3 regions of the Streptomyces sp. NBC_00322 genome follow, and region 3 is predicted to be linked to each of the others. Evidence: riboswitches for the same ligand, from Rfam matches in the RefSeq annotation. Region 3 holds a riboswitch; each other region holds the start of a gene.
What was found. A riboswitch is a leader RNA that binds a small molecule or an ion and turns the genes downstream of it on or off. The one in region 3 is predicted to bind cyclic di-AMP.

Region 1 (6,647 bases), 2.9 Mb from region 3:
CCGACGTCGTCGAGCTTCTGGCCACCGCCTGCGAGCCGGGACTCACCGCGTTTCCCAGTGGCCGCTTCTACGGGTTCGTGGTCGGCGGCAGTGAACCGGCCGCGCTGGCCACCGACTGGCTGGTCAGCGCCTGGGACCAGAACAGCGTCATGCGCGCCGTCTCACCCGCGCACGCGGCCGTGGAGGACATCGCCGGCGCGTGGCTGCTCGACCTGCTGGGTCTGCCGGCCGACAGCGCCGTCGGCTTCACCACCGGCGCCACGATGTCGAGCTTCACCTGCCTCGCCGCCGGACGCGACGCGGTGCTGCGGCGCGCGGGCTGGAACGTCGCCCGCGACGGGCTCGCGGGCGGACCGCCCGTACATGTCATCGCTGGCGAGGACCGCCACATGGCCATCGACCTGGGCCTGCGCTACCTGGGGCTCGGCGAACCCGAACTGGTGAAGTCAGACGATCAGGGACGCATCGAGCCCGAGGCGCTGCGGCACGCCCTGGCTGCCGGCGGACAGCGCCCCACGATCGTGATCCTCCAGGCGGGAGACATCCACTCCGGTGCCTTCGACCCCTTCACCGAGACGGTCGGCGCCGCTCACGAGGCGGACGCGTGGGTGCACGTCGACGGCGCGTTCGGACTGTGGGCGGCCGCCTCACCCGCGTACGCCCATCTGATGGCGGGCTGCGCCGACGCCGACTCGTGGGCGACGGATGCCCACAAGACCCTGAACGTTCCGTACGACTGCGGCCTCGCCATCGTGCGCGACCCGTCCGCACTCCGGGCGGCGATGGGCCTCCAAGGCGACTACCTCATCCAGGACGAACACGGCGACCCCATCGACAAGGTCCCCGAACTCTCCCGGCGCGGCAGGGCCTTCACCGTGTGGGCCGCGCTCAGGTCGCTCGGCCGGTCCGGTGTGGCCGACCTGATCGACCGGCTGTGCCGGCACGCCTCCACGTTCGCGACCGGTATCTCCGGGATCGACGGGGCGACGGTGCTCAACGACGTCGAGTTCACCCAGGTCTGCGCCGAGTTCGGCGACGACGAACGCACGGAACGGGTACTTACCCGGCTGCTCGCCGACGGCACGGCGTGGATCAGCGGCTCCACCTGGCACGGCCGCGGCGTCATGCGGATCTCGGTGAGCAACTGGTCGACGACGGACGAGGACGTGGAGCGCACGCTGGACGCGATCCGGCGCGCGGCCGCCGGCCCCTGACGCGGCGACCGTCATCCTCAACGACGCTTTGGCCTGCTCGAGTTACCGGCAAGCGTACGGCCACCTGCCAGGTCTGACCAGTATCCCGGCCCGGAGGGGTGGATCACGAACGCGGCGCACGGCCCCGGCCGTCCCGGGTTGCGGGTGACGACCTGCTCGATCGCCGAATGGCAGACCGAGGCCCGCGACGCACTGCTGCAACACCACATCGACTACGCCGCCAGTTGGTCATTGTCATACCGCTGTGCGTGGAGAAGGACGTCGCATTCGTCTGCCTCTCGACGACGGTCCGACCACCACGCCAACGCGCCGAGTGGGCCTCCAGCTCACTGACCACCCACTGGTGCCCGACCTCTCACCAGGCAATCCCCAGAACGGGTACCGATTCCCGCGCGGGTGATTCGAACTATGGATCACGACCCCTCTGCCCAGTCCTGGCAAGCACCGGGCGGAGCGGTCGAACTTTCGAGCGACGACTCGACCGTTACGCGCCGCTGATCAGCAACGTTGTTCATGCGCTGACCCCAGTCACCGACGTCCGAGGAGCCTTCATGCATCCACATGCCAACGTCATCGGAGTTCACCTGGTGTTCGAGCAGGCCGGCAAGGTTCAGCTCGGGCTGCGCGCGTCCACGTCCAAACTTGTGGAGGTTGGCAGGTGACCGACACCAACTCCGCCGCAGCGAACGTGGCAACGCCGCCGCCTCCCCCGCCCGCGGAGATCACCTTCGAGGGCCACTACGGCAAGAACCCCCTCGGCGAGGTCTCGTTCACCGCCCTGTGCTCCCGCCTGCCGGCGGTGCTGGGGCAGACCTCCCGGATGGCCTGGCTTATCGATCGCGCGGCTGTGATTCTCCTGCTGGCCTGCCAGGTCCTCACAGGTGTCGCGGCTGCCGTGCTGCTGGCTTTCACCGCCCGCGCGATGCATCCCCTCCTCGGCAGCGGCGAAGTCTCCGCCCGTCTCCACGCGGCGTTCCCCGCGCTGCTGGTCGTCGGGACCGCGGCCGCCGCGGGACGGATCGCCGGTGCCTTCGCCTCCTATGCGGACGGGCGGATCACGCCCACGCTGACCACGGCGGCCGACACCGCACTCGTCGAAGCGGTCTGCCGGGTCGAGGCGTCCGCCTACAGTACGGACGGGTTCGCCGACCGGCAGGAAGCCGCGGAGATGGGCGTGGTCCGCACGACGATGATGGTGAAGGACGCGCAGCGCTTCATGGCGGCGCTGGTGCGCATGGTCGCCGCCGGTGGTGTCCTGACGCTGATGCACCCGCTGATGCTGCCGCTGCTGTTGCTCGCCGTGCTCCCGGCCGGTATCGGCGCCGTGCTCTCGGCCAAGGTGGACTATGAGACCCACTACGCCAATGTCGCCGACCGCAATGTCCGCGGAATGATGCGCTGGTGGGCGACAACGTCCAAGTACGGCGACGAGGTCCGTGCGAACGGCATGACCGACTACCTGCTGTTCTGGTACCGCACGCTGTCCGACCGTATCGACCGGCGCACCCTCACGATCGCGCCCCGGATGCTGCGCATCGTCCTGGCCACCTCCGCTCTCGGCGGGCTGTTCCTCGTCTGCACCTGGGCCACCCTGGCCTGGCTCGCGATGACCGGCCGAGTCGGCATCGCCATCGCCGCGACCGCCGTTGTCGCCGTTCAGACCACGCTGGCCGCGCTCTCGCAGCTCGTCATCAACGGAGCGGCGATGTTCCACACCAGCCTGTACCTCGCCGACATGCGGTCCTTCCTCGACCTGGCCCAGCAACTGGCGCCCAAGCGCGGTGCGCTGATCGCCCCGGGGAGCGTGGAGGAGATCCGGCTCGATGAGGTGGTCTACCAGTACCCCGGCAAGGAGGCTCCGGCCGTCGACCATGTCTCCCTCACGCTCCGCCGCGGCGAGATCGTCGCGATCGTCGGGGAGAACGGTTCGGGCAAGTCCACCCTGACGCGGCTGATCACCGGGATCTTCCTGGCCGACAAGGGCCGAGTGACCTGGGGTGACGTCGATCTCGCCGCCGCCGACCCCGACTCCGTGTGGGCGGGGACCGGGCTGGTCCCGCAGATCTTCGCCCAATGGCCCCTGCGCGCAAGGGAGAACGTCACGCTGGGGCAGCCCCGCACCTTCGACGACGGGCCGGTGTGGGACGCAGTCGACGCCGTGGGGATGCGCGCGGCGATCGACGACCTGCCCAAGGGGCTCGACACGCTGCTGGCGCGCGAACTGTACGGCGGATCCGAGCTGTCGGGTGGACAGTGGCAGCGTCTGGTCTGCTCACGCGCTCTGTACCGGCGGCCATCCTTGCTGATCCTGGACGAGCCGACGTCGCAGATGGACGCGCGCGGTGAACACGGCATCCTCGAGGCGATCAAGGCGATCTCGGCCGACCGCATCACGGTCGTTGTGACGCATCAGCTGGAGAACACCCGGCTGGCGGATCGCATCATCGTCATGGAGCAGGGACGGATCACCGAACAGGGCCGGTACGAGGACCTGGTCCATGCCGGGGGTCTGTTCGCCGAGCTGCTTGCGCTCTCGAAGGACCGGTGAGGAAAAGGGCCCGCGCTGTCTGGCCGCTCGTCGCGGCGGTTCTCGCCCTGGTCGTCGTGAACCGCCGCGACCTGTGAGGCTCAGTAGGCGCCGTTCACGTTGTCGATCGAGCCGTACTTGTCGGCGGCGTAGTTGCATGCGGCGGTGATGTTGGCGACCGGGTCGTAGCTGTCCATCGACGTGCCGGGCACGTGGTAGGCGAAGAACGTGGGGTCGATGACCTGCAGGAGGCCCTTGGACGGCGTTCCGGCCAGGGCGTTGGAGTCCCAGTTGTTGATGGCCAGCGGGTTGCCCGAGGACTCGCGCATGATGTTGCGGTGGATGCCGTCATAGCTGCCGGGGATGCCGTGCTTGGCCATGACGTCCAGCGACTCGTTGATCCAGCCGTCGAGGTCGTTGGAGTACGTCTTCTTCTTGGGCTTCGCGGCGGGGGCGCTCTTCGCCGGGGTCAGCGTCTTCGTCCGCTTGGAGCGGTCGGCCCGGTCGGCTCGATCGGAGGCGGGGGCCGCCTTGGCCTTCTTGCCGATCGTCAGCTTGAGGCCCGGGTGAATCAGCCGCGGGTCGTCACCGACGACCTTGCGGTTGTCCTTGTAGAGCTTCTTCCAGCCGCCGCTGACGTTGAGCTGGTCCGCGATCTTGGCAAGGGAGTCGCCCGCGAGGACGGAGTAGGTCGTGGTTCCGGCCTTCTTCGCGAGGACGGGAACAGTGGCCGAGGTCTTGGCGGCGGGAGTGGACTGCGGTGCCGTCTGCGCGGAGGCGGCGGTCGTGCCGATGACCGGCAGGACGAGTGCGGCGCCACCCGTGCCCGCGACGACGAGACCGCGGCTGAGTGCACTGGACTTGGGACGGCGATGCTTACCCTTTGCGGGCATGACGAATTCCTCTCCGTCGCCTGCGAGGTGAGCTGTCGGGTTCGGGCTGGAGATGCCCGGCCGCAATGTGACGGCGACTTCACCCCAAGCCGTTCCGTATTCCGGATCGGCGGCTTACCTGGGTCCCCCGCTCCTGCCGTACGTACGTGAGTGGGTGGGTGCGGTTTCCGGACGGCGGCAGGATTCGGCGGTCCATCCGGGTTGTCGTGACCGTAAGCGAGGCAGACCGGGCGAAACAAGTCCCGAATTCACATTTCAATTCGCGAGGCGGATTATTCGCGAGAAATTCCCGCCGGTCGGCATGATCGAGAATCTCAACTTTCTTGTCGCAGAACGGGACTGGGCGCCACGCCGCCCTGCGTGGGCACTTCGGGACGTGACCCATTTCACTGGAGGAGAAGGCAACGGAGTCCGGTTTGCGGCGTTGCGCGCAGGATAATTGGAATTCGCCCGGATTCCTCTTATGCGGGCATCGAATAACAATAAAGATGAACCGCCTATGCGGGCCTTTTCGGACATCAGGGCGCTTTTCGGGGCGCGCATCCGGGACCCGGCCGTGACAGCACAGAGCGCTCCGGACGGCGGAGCCCGCCGTCCGGAGCGCTCAGGTGCCGCAGCCGGTCAGCCGGTCGCGCGAATACGGTGGATGGAGTCCATCGCCTCCGCGCCGACCGCCGCCTTGTCGACGACATAGGCCGTGCCGCGCGTGACGACGACATGGTCCGTGTTCGCACCGGTCGCAAGGTTCGCGAGCACGATTCCCTTGCGGGGGTCGACCACCGAGGTCGTACCGGATTCCCTGTTGGCCACGTAGACGTTGCCCGTGCACGCGTCGGTCGCGACCGCGAGGGCGCCCGCTCCCGTCGCGATCTCCTTCTGCACCACTCCCGCCCGCAGATCGATGACGGCGAGGGAACCGCTCGCCTGATTGGCGGCGTAGGCGGTCCGGCCGTCGGCCGACAGCGCGACGTCGATCGTGCCCTTGCCGGCCGGGATCAGCCTGGGCGTGTCGGATGCCGGAGAGACCTCGATGAGCTGACCGTTGGTCAGATCGGCCGCGTAGACGGTGCCGGTGCGCTCGTCGACGGCAACGCCCGCGGGTGTCGCGCCCGTGACCGTGACGCGCTTCTTCTCCTGGTATGTACGGGTGTCGAAGGCGACGATGCTGCCGTCCTCGAGCCCGGCGGTCCAGGCCAGATTGCGCTGCTGGTCGACGACGACGTCACGGGCGTGCTTCACGCCGGGCAGCGAGGCCAGGTGCTGGCCGGTCCGCTGGCTGTAGACGGCAAGGGAGTTGTCGAGCGTGTTGGTGGTCCACACGGTGTTGTGCACGTCGTCGACGGCCACGCCGTAGACGGCCTCCCGCGCCCCGGTGGCCTCGTCCTTGAGGGGCGGCGTGTAGGCGGCCTTCACCTTCAGGGTCGACGGGTCCACCTTGAGCAGTTGGGTCTTGGTGACCGGGGGGTATCCGACCGAGCTGGTGACCCACAGGACGTTGTTCCGCGCGGAGTAGGCGGACTGGTAGAGCCCCTGGCCCAGTTGGGCGGAGTCGACCGTGTAGGACGCCTGGAGCGTGTGAACCTGCGCCGGGGCGGCGGCCATGGCCATGCCGGCCGGGCCGAGCGCGCAGGTGGCGGTTATGGCGGCGGCGAGTAGGACCCGGCGGCGAATTGTGCTTCGGGTGCGGGACATGCTTGTTCCTCCAGAACAATGAGAAGTGGATGCCGGTTTGTGGCACCGTGGATATGCGCCCCTGCTGGGCCCCTGCCTCACTATGAAAGCAGGGCTTGTCAGTTGTCGGTCGTTCCCCCTCGTCTGACATATCGCTGACACGTTCCGGCCGGGAATCGGGAATGCGGTCGCCGAATTCGTCCGCAGGGGCGGCGCAAGTCGCCGGAATTCGTATCCCGGGCCTTCTGCCCAGCCGGATCAGCCGGGCGGCGCGGGCTGTGCGGGCGTCAGTGCCCGCAGACAGTCCTCGTGTGATGCGGGGCCGTGTTCCGTGGCCCAACC
Region 2 (6,647 bases), 1.6 Mb from region 3:
GCGGGGATGATGATCCGCCACGGTGGTGGCCCGCGCGGCGGAGTCGCCCGCTCTGTGAAGAAGATGCGGAGCTATCTCGCCGAACTCATCCATCGCAAAAGGGAAGAACCCGGCGACGACCTGATCTCCGGGCTGATCCGCGCGAGCGACCACGGCGAGCACCTCACCGAGAACGAGGCCGCGGCGATGGCCTTCATCCTTCTCTTCGCGGGCTTCGAGACGACGGTCAATCTCATCGGCAACGGGGTGTACGCGCTGCTGCGCAACCCGGAACAGCGCGAGCGTCTGCAGGACTCCCTGGCCGCGGGGGAGACCCGGGGGGTGACCCCCGGACCCGCAGCGGGAAGCCCCCTTCTGGCGACGGCGGTCGAGGAACTGCTGCGCTACGACGGCCCCGTGGAGCTCGCGACCTGGCGGTTCGCCACCGAGCCGCTGACCATCGGCGGGCAGCGGATCGCGGCGGGCGATCCCGTACTCGTCGTACTCGCGGCAGCCAACCGGGACCCGGAGCGCTTCGACGAGCCGGACACCCTCGATCTCTCCCGGCGTGACAACCAGCATCTCGGGTACGGCCACGGCATCCACTACTGCCTCGGCGCTCCGCTTGCCCGGCTGGAGGGGCAGACCGCGCTCGCGACGCTGCTCAGGAGATTGCCGGACTTGCGGCTTGCGGGCGATCCGGCCGATTTGCGGTGGCGTGGAGGCCTGATTATGCGTGGATTGCGCACTCTGCCCGTTGAGTTCGCGCCTCGACAGATCTGACAGACTGTCAATTCTGTGACTTTCACGTGATCTGCGCTGCATCGACTTGTGATGTGCGCTCGTATGCGACTACTTTCACTGCCGTCTCAGCAGTCACGCGAAAGGCAAACGCATGCTCTCCGGCCATGGTCGCCACCGCCGTCCCCGCCAGGCTCCGGCCATTGTTGTCGCGGCAGGGGTGACGGGATCGGCCATCGCGATCCCCCTTCTCGGAGCCGGTTCGGCCTCCGCCGCCGACGCCTCCATGTGGGACCGCGTCGCCGAGTGCGAGAGCGGTGGCATGTGGAGCGCCGACCTCGGCAACGGGTACTACGGCGGACTCCAGATGTCCCAGGAGACATGGCAGGCCTTCGGCGGCTCGGAGTACGCGCCCACCGCCGACCTCGCCAGCCGCTCGCAGCAGATCGCGGTCGCCGAGAAGGTCCTCGATGCGCAGGGTCCGGCCGCGTGGGCCGGCTGTGCGCCGATCGCCGGGCTGCAGAACGACGGCGCCGCGACCGGCGTCGACCCGGGCACCGCACCCTCGCCCTCGCAGAGCACGGTTCCGGCGCCGGCCGCGCCCACGGAGCCGACCGCCAAGCCCGCCGAGCCGTCCACCACGCCGCCCGCAGACGTGACCGGGTCGGCGACCGAGGCCCCCGATGCGGCGGCGGGCGATGGCAAGCACCGCGGCGAGGCGGCCCCCGAGGAGACCGAGCCGGACAATGCGGACAGTGAGCGCGAAACAGGGCGCCACGCTTCGCGAGGTGACGGTTCGGCACGCACCGAAGCGGACAAGTCGGACAAGGTCGACAGTGCGGACGCCGCGCCGGGCGAGTACACCGTCCTGCCGGGCGACAGCCTCTCCGCGATCGTCGACAAGGAGAAGCTCTCCGGCGGCTGGACCGCGCTCTACGAGAAGAACCGCGAGACCGTCGGCGGCAACCCCGACCTCATCCTTCCTGGCCAGAGCCTTGATCTGGGCCTGAGTCAGGAGTAGTTCGAGGCTGTATGTCCGGTTCTGCGCAAGTGAGACAAGGGTCTCTTTGTCCCAACTGACGCATCTGCCCCGGCGGAATCACCCATTCCGCCCGTCACCTGCGGAAACGTATATGTCCTACTCGGTGAAATGGGCGATTTCTCCCCGATGTTCGTCTTTGAACATCGGGGAGTCGTGTGTCTACGGTCTGAACCGCTCGCCACAGCGGGCACCACTGACCGTCACGCCGAATCCTGCCGTCGGTCGGGGGGAGTAGTCGTCGCGCAGAGCGCCGAAGGCAGGAGCGGGGGACCCAAGGTAAGCGCCGGGCCCGGCCGTTGAGAGATCGACGGCGGAGACCGGCTTGGGGTGAAGTCGCATGCACGAACGTGCGACCGGGCAACTCACTTGGCCCGAACCCGACAGCTCACCTCGTAGGCGTCGGTGAGGAGAAGCTCCATGCTGTTTTCCGGCAAAGCCAAGCACCGTCGCCCGTCCAAGCTCACCCGCATCGCCACGCTCGCCGGTGTCACCGGTGCCGCTGTCGCCGTCCCGCTGATCGGTGCCACCTCGGCCTCCGCCGCGACCGCGTCCGAGTGGGACGCCGTCGCCCAGTGCGAGTCCGGCGGCAACTGGTCCATCAACACGGGCAACGGCTTCTACGGCGGCCTGCAGTTCACCAACTCCACCTGGGCCGCCTACGGTGGCACCGCCTTTGCCTCCCGCGCCGACCTGGCCTCCAAGGACCAGCAGATAGCCGTGGCCGAGAAGGTCCTCGCGGGTCAGGGCAAGGGCGCCTGGCCGAGCTGTGGCGTGAACCTGTCCAGCACGCCGTACACCGGTGGCTCCGCCACCACGCAGCAGGCGAAGCCCGCCGCGAAGCCGGTCGCGAAGCGCGCCGAGGCCCCCACCACCCGCTCCGAGCGCCCCGCCGCCCCGAAGAAGGCAGTGAAGAAGGGCGACGGCGAGTACAAGGTCAAGGCCGGTGACACCCTCGGCAAGATCGCGAAGGCCGAGAAGGTCAAGGGCGGCTGGAAGAAGCTGTTCGAGCTGAACAAGGACATCATCAGCGATGCCGACGTCATCTTCCCGGGCCAGCAGCTCCACCTGAGCTGACCCGAGGAGCCCTGGGACTCCGCTGGACCCGGCGGACCAGCGGACCCTGCGGGCTCTCATCCCCACAGCCACCCCGGCCCCGCGCGCTTTCCCCCGAGCGTGCCGGGCCGGGGTTCTGTCTGTTACCCCCTGGTAGTTCACGCGCTGTTTGTCCCGCGTCGAGTCTCTTCATGCCCTTTTTCGTCCCAGCGGGCGGGCATCTGCCGACCGATGCCCCCGCGCCGGTTAGGCTCTTGCCGCAAGGCCAAAGAGACCCTGCACTTCAAGCGTCACATCCCAGAAGGAGATGCTCGTGCCGTCCATCGACGTCGTCGTAGCCCGGGAAATCCTGGACTCCCGAGGCAATCCCACGGTCGAGGTCGAGGTTGGCCTCGACGACGGCAGCACGGGCCGTGCTGCTGTTCCGTCCGGCGCCTCCACCGGTGCGTTCGAGGCTCTTGAGCTCCGCGACGGTGACCAGAACCGCTACCAGGGCAAGGGCGTCGAGAAGGCCGTCCTCGCCGTCATCGAGCAGATCGGCCCGGAGCTCGTCGGCTACGACGCCACCGAGCAGCGCCTGATCGACCAGGCGATGTTCGACCTGGACGCCACCCCGGACAAGTCCTCGCTCGGCGCCAACGCCATCCTCGGTGTCTCGCTCGCCGTGGCGCACGCCGCCTCCGAGGCCTCCGACCTGCCGCTCTTCCGCTACCTGGGCGGCCCGAACGCGCACCTGCTGCCCGTTCCGATGATGAACATCCTGAACGGCGGCTCGCACGCCGACTCCAATGTGGACATCCAGGAGTTCATGATCGCCCCGATCGGCGCGGAGTCCTTCTCCGAGGCCCTGCGCTGGGGCGCCGAGATCTACCACACGCTGAAGAAGGTCCTGAAGACCAAGGGCCTGTCCACCGGTCTCGGTGACGAGGGCGGCTTCGCGCCGAACCTCGAGTCGAACCGCGCCGCGCTGGACCTGATCCTCGAGGCCATCAAGGAAGCCGGTTACGCCCCCGGCAAGGACATCGCGCTCGCGCTCGACGTCGCCGCGTCCGAGTTCTACAAGGACGGCACGTACGAGTTCGAGGGCAAGTCCCGCTCGGCCGCCGAGATGACCGAGTACTACGAGGAGCTCGTCGCCTCCTACCCGCTGGTCTCCATCGAGGACCCGCTCTTCGAGGACGACTGGGCCGGCTGGAAGGTTCTCACCGACAAGCTGGGCACCAAGGTCCAGATCGTCGGCGACGACCTCTTCGTCACCAACCCGGAGCGCCTGGCCCGCGGCATCGAGGACGGCGCGGCCAACGCCCTGCTCGTCAAGGTCAACCAGATCGGTTCGCTGACCGAGACCCTGGACGCCGTGGAGCTCGCCCAGCGCAGCGGCTTCAAGTGCATGATGTCCCACCGCTCCGGCGAGACCGAGGACGTCACCATCGCCGACCTGGCCGTCGCCACCAACTGCGGCCAGATCAAGACCGGCGCCCCGGCCCGCTCCGAGCGCGTCGCCAAGTACAACCAGCTGCTGCGCATCGAGGAGATCCTCGACGACGCCGCGGTGTACGCGGGCCGCTCGGCGTTCCCGCGCTTCAAGGGCTGACCAGCCCGTCGTCCGTACGTCCCCGGCCGCGGTCCCGTACCGTGTCCGGGGACGTACGTACGTAATGGGGAGGCGGGACATGGCCGGGAAGGACCGCGATCGGTTCTCCACCGCGACCAGGATTCGGCTGCTCGGTGAGCAGACCGCCGCTCGCGTCTACCGCTCCCAGAGCCGCCGCCAGGCCCGCCGCTCCCGGCTGACCGGACGCGCGGCCTTCCTGACACTGGTGGTCTGCTCGCTGGTCGTCGCGCTCGCCTATCCGATGCGGCAGTACGTGTCACAGCGCGCCGACATCGCCGACGAGCAGCGCCGGATGGCCGACGCCCGGGAGCAGGTGGAACGGCTCCGGGACGAGAAGGCGCGCCTCCAGGACGACCAGTACGTCAAGCGCCTGGCCCGCGAGCACCTGCATCTCGTGCTTCCGGGCGAGACCGGCTACACCATGATCGACCCCGAGGCGGCGGAGCAGCGCCGTACGGAAGAGGGGGCGGCCGACCGCCCCTGGTACTCCAACGTCTGGGACGGCGTCGACAACGCCGACCGCCGCAAGTAGAACCGTAGAACTGTTAGAGCCAAGGCAGGCATGGAAACCCCTCCTCCCACCACCGCACCTACCGAGCCGACCGACGCGGACATCGCCGCGTTCAAGGAGCAGCTCGGCCGGCCCCCGCGCGGGCTGCGCGCGATCGCGCACCGCTGCCCCTGCGGACAGCCGGACGTCGTCGAGACCGCGCCGCGGCTCCCCGACGGCACGCCCTTCCCGACGCTGTACTACCTGACCTGCCCGCGGGCCGCTTCGGCGATCGGCACGCTGGAGGCAAACGGCGTGATGAAGGAGATGACCGAGCGCCTGGCGGCCGATCCGGAGCTGGCCGCCGCGTACCGGGCCGCGCACGAGGACTACATCGCGCGCCGCGACGCGATCGAGGAGCTGAAGGACTTCCCGAGCGCCGGCGGTATGCCGGACCGGGTGAAGTGTCTGCACGTGCTGGTCGGCCACTCGCTCGCGGCGGGGCCCGGCGTCAATCCGCTGGGCGACGAGGCGATCGCGATGCTGCCCGAGTGGTGGCGCAAGGGGCCTTGTGTGACGCCTTGTGAAGAAGGGGACAAGCAGTGACCCGGGTCGCCGCCGTCGACTGCGGTACCAACTCCATCCGCCTGCTCGTCGCCGACGTCGACCGTGAGACCGGTGAACTCGTCGACCTGGACCGGCGGATGATCATCGTCCGGCTCGGTCAGGGCGTCGACAAGACCGGCCGGCTCGCGCCGGACGCGCTGGAGCGCACCTTCGCCGCGTGCCGCGAGTACGCCGCGCTGATCAAGCAGTACGGCGCCGAGAATCTCCGCTTCGTGGCCACCTCCGCATCGCGCGACGCCGAGAACCGGGACGACTTCGTGCGCGGGGTGCTCGACATCCTGGGCGTGGAGCCCGAGGTGATCACCGGCGACCAGGAGGCGGAGTTCTCCTTCACCGGTGCGACCGGCGGTCTGCCCGGCCACGAGGAGCGGCTGGTCGTGGACATCGGCGGCGGTTCGACGGAGTTCGTCGTCGGCGCCGGTCATGTGCGTGCGGCCCGGTCCGTCGACATCGGCTGCGTACGGCTGACCGAGCGGCACGCGCTGAGCGACCCGGCGACGCCGGAGCAGATCGCCGCCGTCCGCGCGGACATCGAGGCGGCGCTCGACCTGGCGGAGGAGACGGTCCCGCTGCGCGAGGCCCGCACGCTGGTGGGTCTCGCCGGTTCCGTCACCACGGTGGCGGGGATCGCGCTGGGCCTGGAGGCGTACGAGTCGGAGGCGATCCACCACTCGGTGATCTCCTACGAGCAGGTCCGCGCGATCACCGAATCGCTGCTGAAGTCCACCCACGACGAGCGCGCGGCGATCCCCGTGATGCACCCCGGACGGGTGGACGTCATCGGTGCCGGAGCGCTCGTACTGCTCACGATCATGGAGCGGATCGGGGCCCGGGAAGTGGTCGTCAGCGAGCACGACATCCTGGACGGGATCGCCTGGTCGGTCGCCGGGCAAGGAACTTCGTGAACTTCTTCACAAGGAAAAGGCCCCTGATGGGCACTGTGAGGGGCCGAAAGGCTCCTCCGGCCCGACCGTCGGACCCGGGGGCGCGGATTCCCGGTGCCGCACGGTGGGTTAGCCGGGTGTGAACCGGGGCGGTGGTCCACCCCGGGACGGCCGCTTAGGGGCCAGCTCACGAGGGGTGAACAACGATCGCCACCG
Region 3 (6,647 bases):
GGGTGAGGACGGGCTCCGCAAGTGCGGTGCCGTTGAATGCGGTGGTCGTTGCGGCGCCGGCGAGCGCGAGGGTGGCGGCGGTCCGGGCCGCGGGCCCGGTGAGCGGATGCTGCTTCGGTTTCCGGTGCGCTGCCACGAGGGCGTCCACGTCCTTCCGTCTTCCCTGCGGTCCGAGCCCGAGTCCGACGGCGGTCCGCACGGGGGGAGCGGTCCGCCGCCGGATCTCTCGGCGGTGGTGGCCGACGGCCGCCCGGGAGCTCGGCGGCGGTGGGGAGTCGGTCACCTGAGGAAGGACGCTAAACCTGGGGATCACGGGGCTGAGGCGCAAGGACCGGTTTTGCCCGAAGGTGGACACCCTGGACCGCTTTCTGGGAGCGGACCTGATGGCACCGGCCCGACCCCGGTACCGCTGTGACCGATGCGGCGAATGAGGCACACCTGCCCAAAGGGCGGTGGTATGGGGATCGTTAGGGGGTGTCTTTCGGATCTTGCCGGGCTCGCGTGCCCTGGCACGCACATCTGCCGCGTTGTCGTCAGTCGCCTACGCTCCGCGTGGGCTCCATCCTCCGCCTTGCAGCTGCACGCACCAGACCCCGCTCACTGACCCGGCCTGATCCGAAAGACACCCCCTAAGCTCCGCCTCATGGACGTACTCATCAATGTCTTCGTCGCCCTGCACATCATCGGTATCGCGTTGCTGCTCGGCGGCTTCCTCACCCAGATGAAGGCGATGGGCGCGGGGACGGCCCGCTTCAGCCCGGCGATGCTGCACGGTGCGCTGACGATGCTGGTCACCGGCGTGGTGCTGGTGGGCCTGAACCGGGCGGACGACCAGCCGGTGAACAGCCTGAAGATCGGGATCAAGCTGGCCGTGCTGGTGGTCATCCTGGGCCTCGTCTACGTCAAGCGGGACGAGGAGAAGGTCGACAAGGCGCTGTTCGGCGCGGTGGGCGGGCTGACGATCGCGAACATCTTCATCGCGACGCTCTGGACCTGATGCCCGGGATGCCCGGGATGCCCGGGGTGCTCGGGGTGCGCCGGGCATGAGAACGCCCGGGCGCGCTTCGGAAGCCCGGGCGTTCGGCTGCTGCGGTGTTACGCGGGGCGCACGCTGCCGTAGATCGGCATGTAGTAGATCGACTCCTCGCGGACGTTCGTACCGGGCTTCGGCGCGTGGATCATCATGCCGTCGCCGATGTAGATGCCGACGTGGCTGATGTCGTCGTAGAAGAAGACCAGGTCACCCGGGAGCAGATCCTTCGTCGCGACCCGCGTGCCCACGTTCACCTGGTCCCAGGTGGTGCGCGGCAGGTCCACACCGGCCGCCTTCCAGGCGGCCTGGGTCAGCCCCGAGCAGTCGTACGAACTCGGGCCGGTCGCTCCCCAGACGTACGGCTTGCCGACCTGGGCGCGGGCGAAGGCGAGGACCTTGTCGGCCTTGGCCGCGTACGTGCTGTCGGTGGTGCCGGTGCCGGTGCCGGTGCCGGTGCCGGTGCCGGTGTCCGTGCCCGTCCCGGTGCTGGTGTCCTGGCTCTGCGCGGCCTCCTGCTGCTGCCGCGCCGCCTCTTCCTTGGCGCGGGCCTCCGCCTCCGCCTTGGCCTGTGCCTCGGCCTTGAGGCGGGCTTCCTCCTGCTTCTGGCGCTCGATCGCGGCGAGCCGGGCCTTCTCCTCGGCGGTCAGCTTCGACAGCAGCTCCCGTGCCTCGGCGAGCTTCGCCTGGACCTCCTGCTTGCTGGCGCTCAGGGCCTTCTGCGAGAGCGTGAGCGACTCGAGCTTCTCGTTCGCCGCCGCGCGCTGCTTGGCGTCCGCGGCCCGCTGGGTCTCGTAGTCGTCGATCACCGTGCGCTGACGGTCGGTCATCCGGTCCATCAGCTGCGTCTGGTCGAAGTACGCCTGCGGGCTGTCCGCGAAGAGCAGCGCGGCGGTCGGAGTGACGGCTCCCGTGCGGTACTGCGTGGCCGCGTAGTTGCCCAGCACTCTGCGCGACTCGTTCAGCTTCTCGGTACGCGTGGCGGCCTCGTCGAGCAGCTCGTCGACCTCGCGCCGCTTCGCGTCGGTGGATTCCTTGGCCTTGTTGTACTTCTCGGTCGCGGTGCCGGCCTGCCGGTAGAGGTCGTCGACCTTCTTCTGCACCTCTTCGATGGAGGGCTTCGGCTCGGTCGGCACGGCGTTGGCGCTCTGCGTCGACAGCAGCGTGACGCCGGCGATGGCTGCCGTCGTGAGCCCGACGGCGGGTGAGGTCGTGGTACGGCTGCGTTCCTTGCGATGCGACGCCAAGGCCGGCATCTCCTTCTTCCGTGGGCCGCCTACCGGGTTAGCTGTCGGGTTCGGGCGGAACGGAAGGTCGCCCTACGGACCGGATGGGGTGCGGTCCGATTCACCCCGGTTGTGCATGGTGGGTCCCCGGTTCCGAACTTCCTTGCGGAAAGCCCGAATTCGGCGCAGGCTGCCCGATGTGGCGCGGATCGCCAGGGGGATACGGGCCGCCTGGTCGAGCACCGTAGCCAACTCGTGTGGCCGCTGTGAAGGTTGATGTTCGATATGCCCGATACATTTTCGTGACCTTGCCGATCGGCGGACCCGGACGTTCCGGAAGATGACCCGACGACATGGCCCGATCACGCAGGGTCGCGAGGATTACGGAGGGTGGTGGCCCGATGCGGCGGCAAGCTGTCAGTGCGGCGGCCTAGACTCGTAGAGCGATGAGCAGCCTCTTTGACGACAGCTTCCTGGCGGACCTCCAGCCCAGCTCGGAGCACCCTCCGCCGCCGCCCGAGGACCCCTCCCCGGAGGAGATGCCTGACGATCTCTTCCAGGGCGCGTTCGACGTGCCCCCGGCCCGGGATCCGTACCACCGCGACGGCGCCCCGCGCACCGTCGTGGACCCCGCCGCCCTCCTCGAAGGGCTGAACGAACAGCAGCGCGCCGCCGTCGTGCACACCGGCTCGCCGCTGCTCATCGTCGCCGGGGCCGGATCCGGCAAGACCCGGGTGCTGACCCACCGGATCGCGTATCTGCTGGGGACCCGCAGCGTCCACCCCGGCCAGATACTGGCGATCACCTTCACCAACAAGGCCGCCGGCGAGATGAAGGAGCGCGTCGAGCAGCTCGTCGGGCCGCGGGCCAACGCCATGTGGGTGTCCACCTTCCACAGCGCGTGTGTCCGCATCCTGCGCCGGGAGTCGAAGAGGCTCGGCTTCACCTCGTCGTTCTCGATCTACGACGCGGCGGACTCGAAGCGGCTGATGGCCCTGGTCTGCCGGGACCTTGATCTCGACCCCAAGAAGTTCCCGCCGAAGGCCTTCAGCGCCAAGATCTCGAACCTGAAGAACGAGCTGATCGACGAGGAGACCTTCGCCGACCAGGCTGCCGACGGTTTCGAGAAGACGCTCGCCGAGGCATACCGCATGTACCAGGGCAGGCTGCGCGAGGCCAACGCCCTGGACTTCGACGACATCATCATGACGACGGTGCATCTGCTCCAGGCGTTCCCGGACGTCGCCGAGCACTACCGGCGCCGCTTCCGCCATGTCCTGGTGGACGAGTACCAGGACACCAACCACGCTCAGTACACACTCGTACGCGAGCTGGTGGGGACGGGGTACGAGGACCTGCCGCCGGCCGAGCTGTGTGTCGTCGGCGACGCCGACCAGTCGATCTACGCCTTCCGCGGTGCGACCATCCGCAACATCCTCCAGTTCGAGGAGGACTACCCGGACGCGACGACGATCCTGCTGGAGCAGAACTACCGCTCGACGCAGACGATCCTCTCCGCCGCCAACGCGGTCATCGAGCGGAACGAAAGCCGCCGCCCCAAGAACCTGTGGACGAACGCGGGCGCGGGCGCGCAGATCACCGGCTATGTCGCCGACACCGAGCACGACGAGGCGCAGTTCGTCGCCGACGAGATCGACCGGCTGACGGACGCGGGCGACGCGAAGGCGGGCGACGTCGCCGTCTTCTACCGTACGAACGCCCAGTCCCGTGTCTTCGAAGAGATCTTCATCCGCGTCGGACTGCCGTACAAGGTCGTCGGCGGAGTGCGCTTCTACGAGCGCAAGGAGGTCCGCGATGTGCTGGCGTATCTGCGGGTGCTGGCCAATCCGGAGGACAACGTCCCGCTGCGCCGGATCCTGAACGTCCCCAAGCGCGGCATCGGCGAGCGCGCCGAGGCGATGATCGACGCCCTGGGGCTGCGCGAGAAGATCACCTTCCCGCAGGCGCTGCGCCGCGTCGACGAGGCGTACGGCATGGCGGCCCGCTCCGCGAATGCCGTCAAGCGCTTCAACGTGCTGATGGAGGATCTGCGCACGGTCGTCGACTCCGGCGCCGGCCCGGCTGTGGTGCTGGAGGCCGTCCTGGAGCGCACCGGCTATCTCGCCGAGCTGCAGGCCTCGACCGACCCGCAGGACGAGACGCGTATCGAGAACCTCCAGGAACTGGCCGCCGTGGCCCTGGAGTTCGAGCAGGACCGCGCAGCGGAAGAAGGCGCGGGCACGCTCGCCGAATTCCTGGAACAGGTCGCGCTCGTCGCCGACTCCGACCAGATCCCCGACGAGGACGAGGACGGCTCCGGCGTCATCACGCTGATGACGCTGCACACCGCCAAGGGCCTTGAGTTCCCTGTGGTGTTCCTGACGGGCATGGAGGACGGCGTCTTCCCGCACATGCGCGCCCTCGGCCAGGCGAAGGAGCTGGAGGAGGAGCGGCGGCTCGCCTACGTCGGCATCACGCGCGCCCGCGAGCGCCTGTATCTGACCCGGTCGTCGATGCGCAGCGCCTGGGGCCAGCCCTCGTACAACCCGCCCTCGCGCTTCCTGGAGGAGATCCCGGGGCAGCACCTGGAGTGGAAGCGGACCGGCCCGATGGCCGCGCCCGCGGGGCCGACCTCCGGCATCACGTCGTCGCTCTCGTCCTCGCGCTCCCGCTCGGGCGGCGGTGCGTCGGGCTTTGCCACGCGGCGTGCGAGCGAGAAGCCGGTGATCTCGCTGTCGGTCGGTGACCGGGTCACGCACGACCAGTTCGGTCTGGGGACCGTGGTGGAGGTGACGGGGTCGGGCTCGGACGCGCAGGCGACGATCGACTTCGGCGACACCAAGCCGAAGCGGCTGCTGCTGCGGTACGCGCCGGTCGAGAAGCTGTGAGCCCTAGGTGGGGTCGAGGCCGTGGCTGCGAAGCCACGGCAGCGGGTCTATGGCCGAGCCGCCGCCGGGCCGGACCTCGAAGTGGAGGTGCGGTCCGGTGGAGTTGCCGGAATTGCCGGAGTACGCGATGACGTCACCGGCCTTGACCGAACCGGAGCGGATCTTGGTGCTGCTGAGGTGGCAGTACCAGGTCTCCGTGCCGTCGGCCGCGGTCACGATGGCCATGTTGCCGTAGGCGCTGTTCCACTGCGTACGGACGGTGCCGTCGGTCGCGGCGCTCACTTCGGTGCCGTACGACACCGGGAAGTCGATGCCGGTGTGCACGGACATCCAGTTGACGCCGGCCTGGCCGTAGTACGCGCTCAGACCCTGCTGCTTCACCGGCAGCACGAACTTGGGGCGCAGGGCCTCGCGGCGCCTGGCCTCCTCCTCGCGTTTCTTCTTCTCCGCTTCCTGGCGCGCCTTGAGATCGAGGCGTTCCTGGGTGCGGGAGGCGCGGTCGCCGAAGTCGCGGGCGTCGGCGCTGAGAGCGGCGAGCTGCGTGTCCATCTTGTTGTTCGCCGCGACGGGCTTGACGGAGGACGGATCGGCGGCCGCGAGGCTCTTGGAGTCGTCTTTGGTGTCGGTACCGAGATTGCCGACGGAGGCGGCGGCGATGCCTGCGACGCCCATCACGCAGGCCGAGGGTACGGCGACGGTGAGGAGGGCGGAACGCTTGGCGGGGGTACGGCGACGGCCGCGGGATCCGCCGGAGCGGCGGACGGGGCGGGGGGTGACGGCGGCGGAGACGGGTTCGGGTTCCGGCGCGAAGTCGGATGCGAACTCGGACTCGGGGTCGTGCTCGGCGTCCGGATCGTCGTCGGCCTCGGAGCCGGTTTCGGCATGGGCCTCGGCGTCGAAGTGAGCCTCGTCGAACTGGGCCTCGGTGTCGAAGTAGGCCTCGGGCTCGGGCTCGGCCGCGAAGTGGGCTTCGTAGTCGGCCGCCGCGAACTCGGTCGTGAACTCCGGCTGGAAGTCGGGCTGGAATTCCGGCTGGAACTCGTTGGTGAGGCCCTCGTAGGTCGGCTCGCCGTGGGACTCCGGCTGGAGGTACTCGTGCTCCGGCGTGAACTGCTGCGGTACGACGGCCTGCGCGCCCGCGTTCCACGCGGTGGCGTCGTACGTCCCGGTGTCGAAGGCGGGCGCCGCCCACTGCCCGGTCGTGTCGTACGCGAACGTCGCCGCGGCCGTTTCGTACTGACCCGTCTGCGCGGTCTGGTTCCACGCGCCGGCGTCCCACTGCCCGGTCGTGTCGTACTGGACCGCGGAGGTGTCGTACTGCGGGAATTGCTCGGTGTACTGCGGCTGTTGTACCTGCTGCGCGCCGTAGACGTCGTAACCGGCGGTCTGGTGCGACCCGGTGTCCCACTGGGTGCTGTCGTACTGGCCGCTGTGGCCCGCCTCGTAACTCCCGGGGAGCGCACCGAAGAGCGGGTCGGCGTCGAAGCTGCCAGTGGTCGAATA

Region 1: linked by a shared signal. The riboswitch ahead of OG905_RS03640 (transglycosylase SLT domain-containing protein) and the one ahead of OG905_RS16485 (C40 family peptidase) in region 3 are both predicted to bind cyclic di-AMP.
Region 2: linked by a shared signal. The riboswitch ahead of OG905_RS24245 (transglycosylase family protein) and the one ahead of OG905_RS16485 (C40 family peptidase) in region 3 are both predicted to bind cyclic di-AMP.

The regions. Positions count from the first base shown of each region.
Region 1 is NZ_CP108019.1:796,767-803,413, forward strand. Features, by position in the region: gene OG905_RS03630 (pyridoxal phosphate-dependent decarboxylase family protein) at 1-1,214, shown strand, start outside; gene OG905_RS03635 (ABC transporter ATP-binding protein) at 1,873-3,762, shown strand; gene OG905_RS03640 (transglycosylase SLT domain-containing protein) at 3,843-4,634, opposite strand; cyclic di-AMP (ydaO/yuaA leader) riboswitch at 4,637-4,801, opposite strand; gene OG905_RS03645 (YncE family protein) at 5,256-6,326, opposite strand; gene OG905_RS03650 (MbtH family NRPS accessory protein) at 6,564-6,647, opposite strand, start outside.
Region 2 is NZ_CP108019.1:5,294,812-5,301,458, forward strand. Features, by position in the region: gene OG905_RS24235 (cytochrome P450 family protein) at 1-762, shown strand, start outside; gene OG905_RS24240 (transglycosylase family protein) at 875-1,741, shown strand; cyclic di-AMP (ydaO/yuaA leader) riboswitch at 2,001-2,176, shown strand; gene OG905_RS24245 (transglycosylase family protein) at 2,180-2,836, shown strand; gene eno (phosphopyruvate hydratase) at 3,123-4,409, shown strand; gene OG905_RS24255 (FtsB family cell division protein) at 4,489-4,962, shown strand; gene OG905_RS24260 (DUF501 domain-containing protein) at 4,993-5,526, shown strand; gene OG905_RS24265 (Ppx/GppA phosphatase family protein) at 5,523-6,452, shown strand.
Region 3 is NZ_CP108019.1:3,674,387-3,681,033, reverse strand. Features, by position in the region: gene OG905_RS16495 (C40 family peptidase) at 1-136, opposite strand, end outside; gene OG905_RS16490 (hypothetical protein) at 644-997, shown strand; gene OG905_RS16485 (C40 family peptidase) at 1,096-2,286, opposite strand; cyclic di-AMP (ydaO/yuaA leader) riboswitch at 2,288-2,452, opposite strand; gene pcrA (DNA helicase PcrA) at 2,703-5,144, shown strand; gene OG905_RS16475 (M23 family metallopeptidase) at 5,148-6,647, opposite strand, start outside.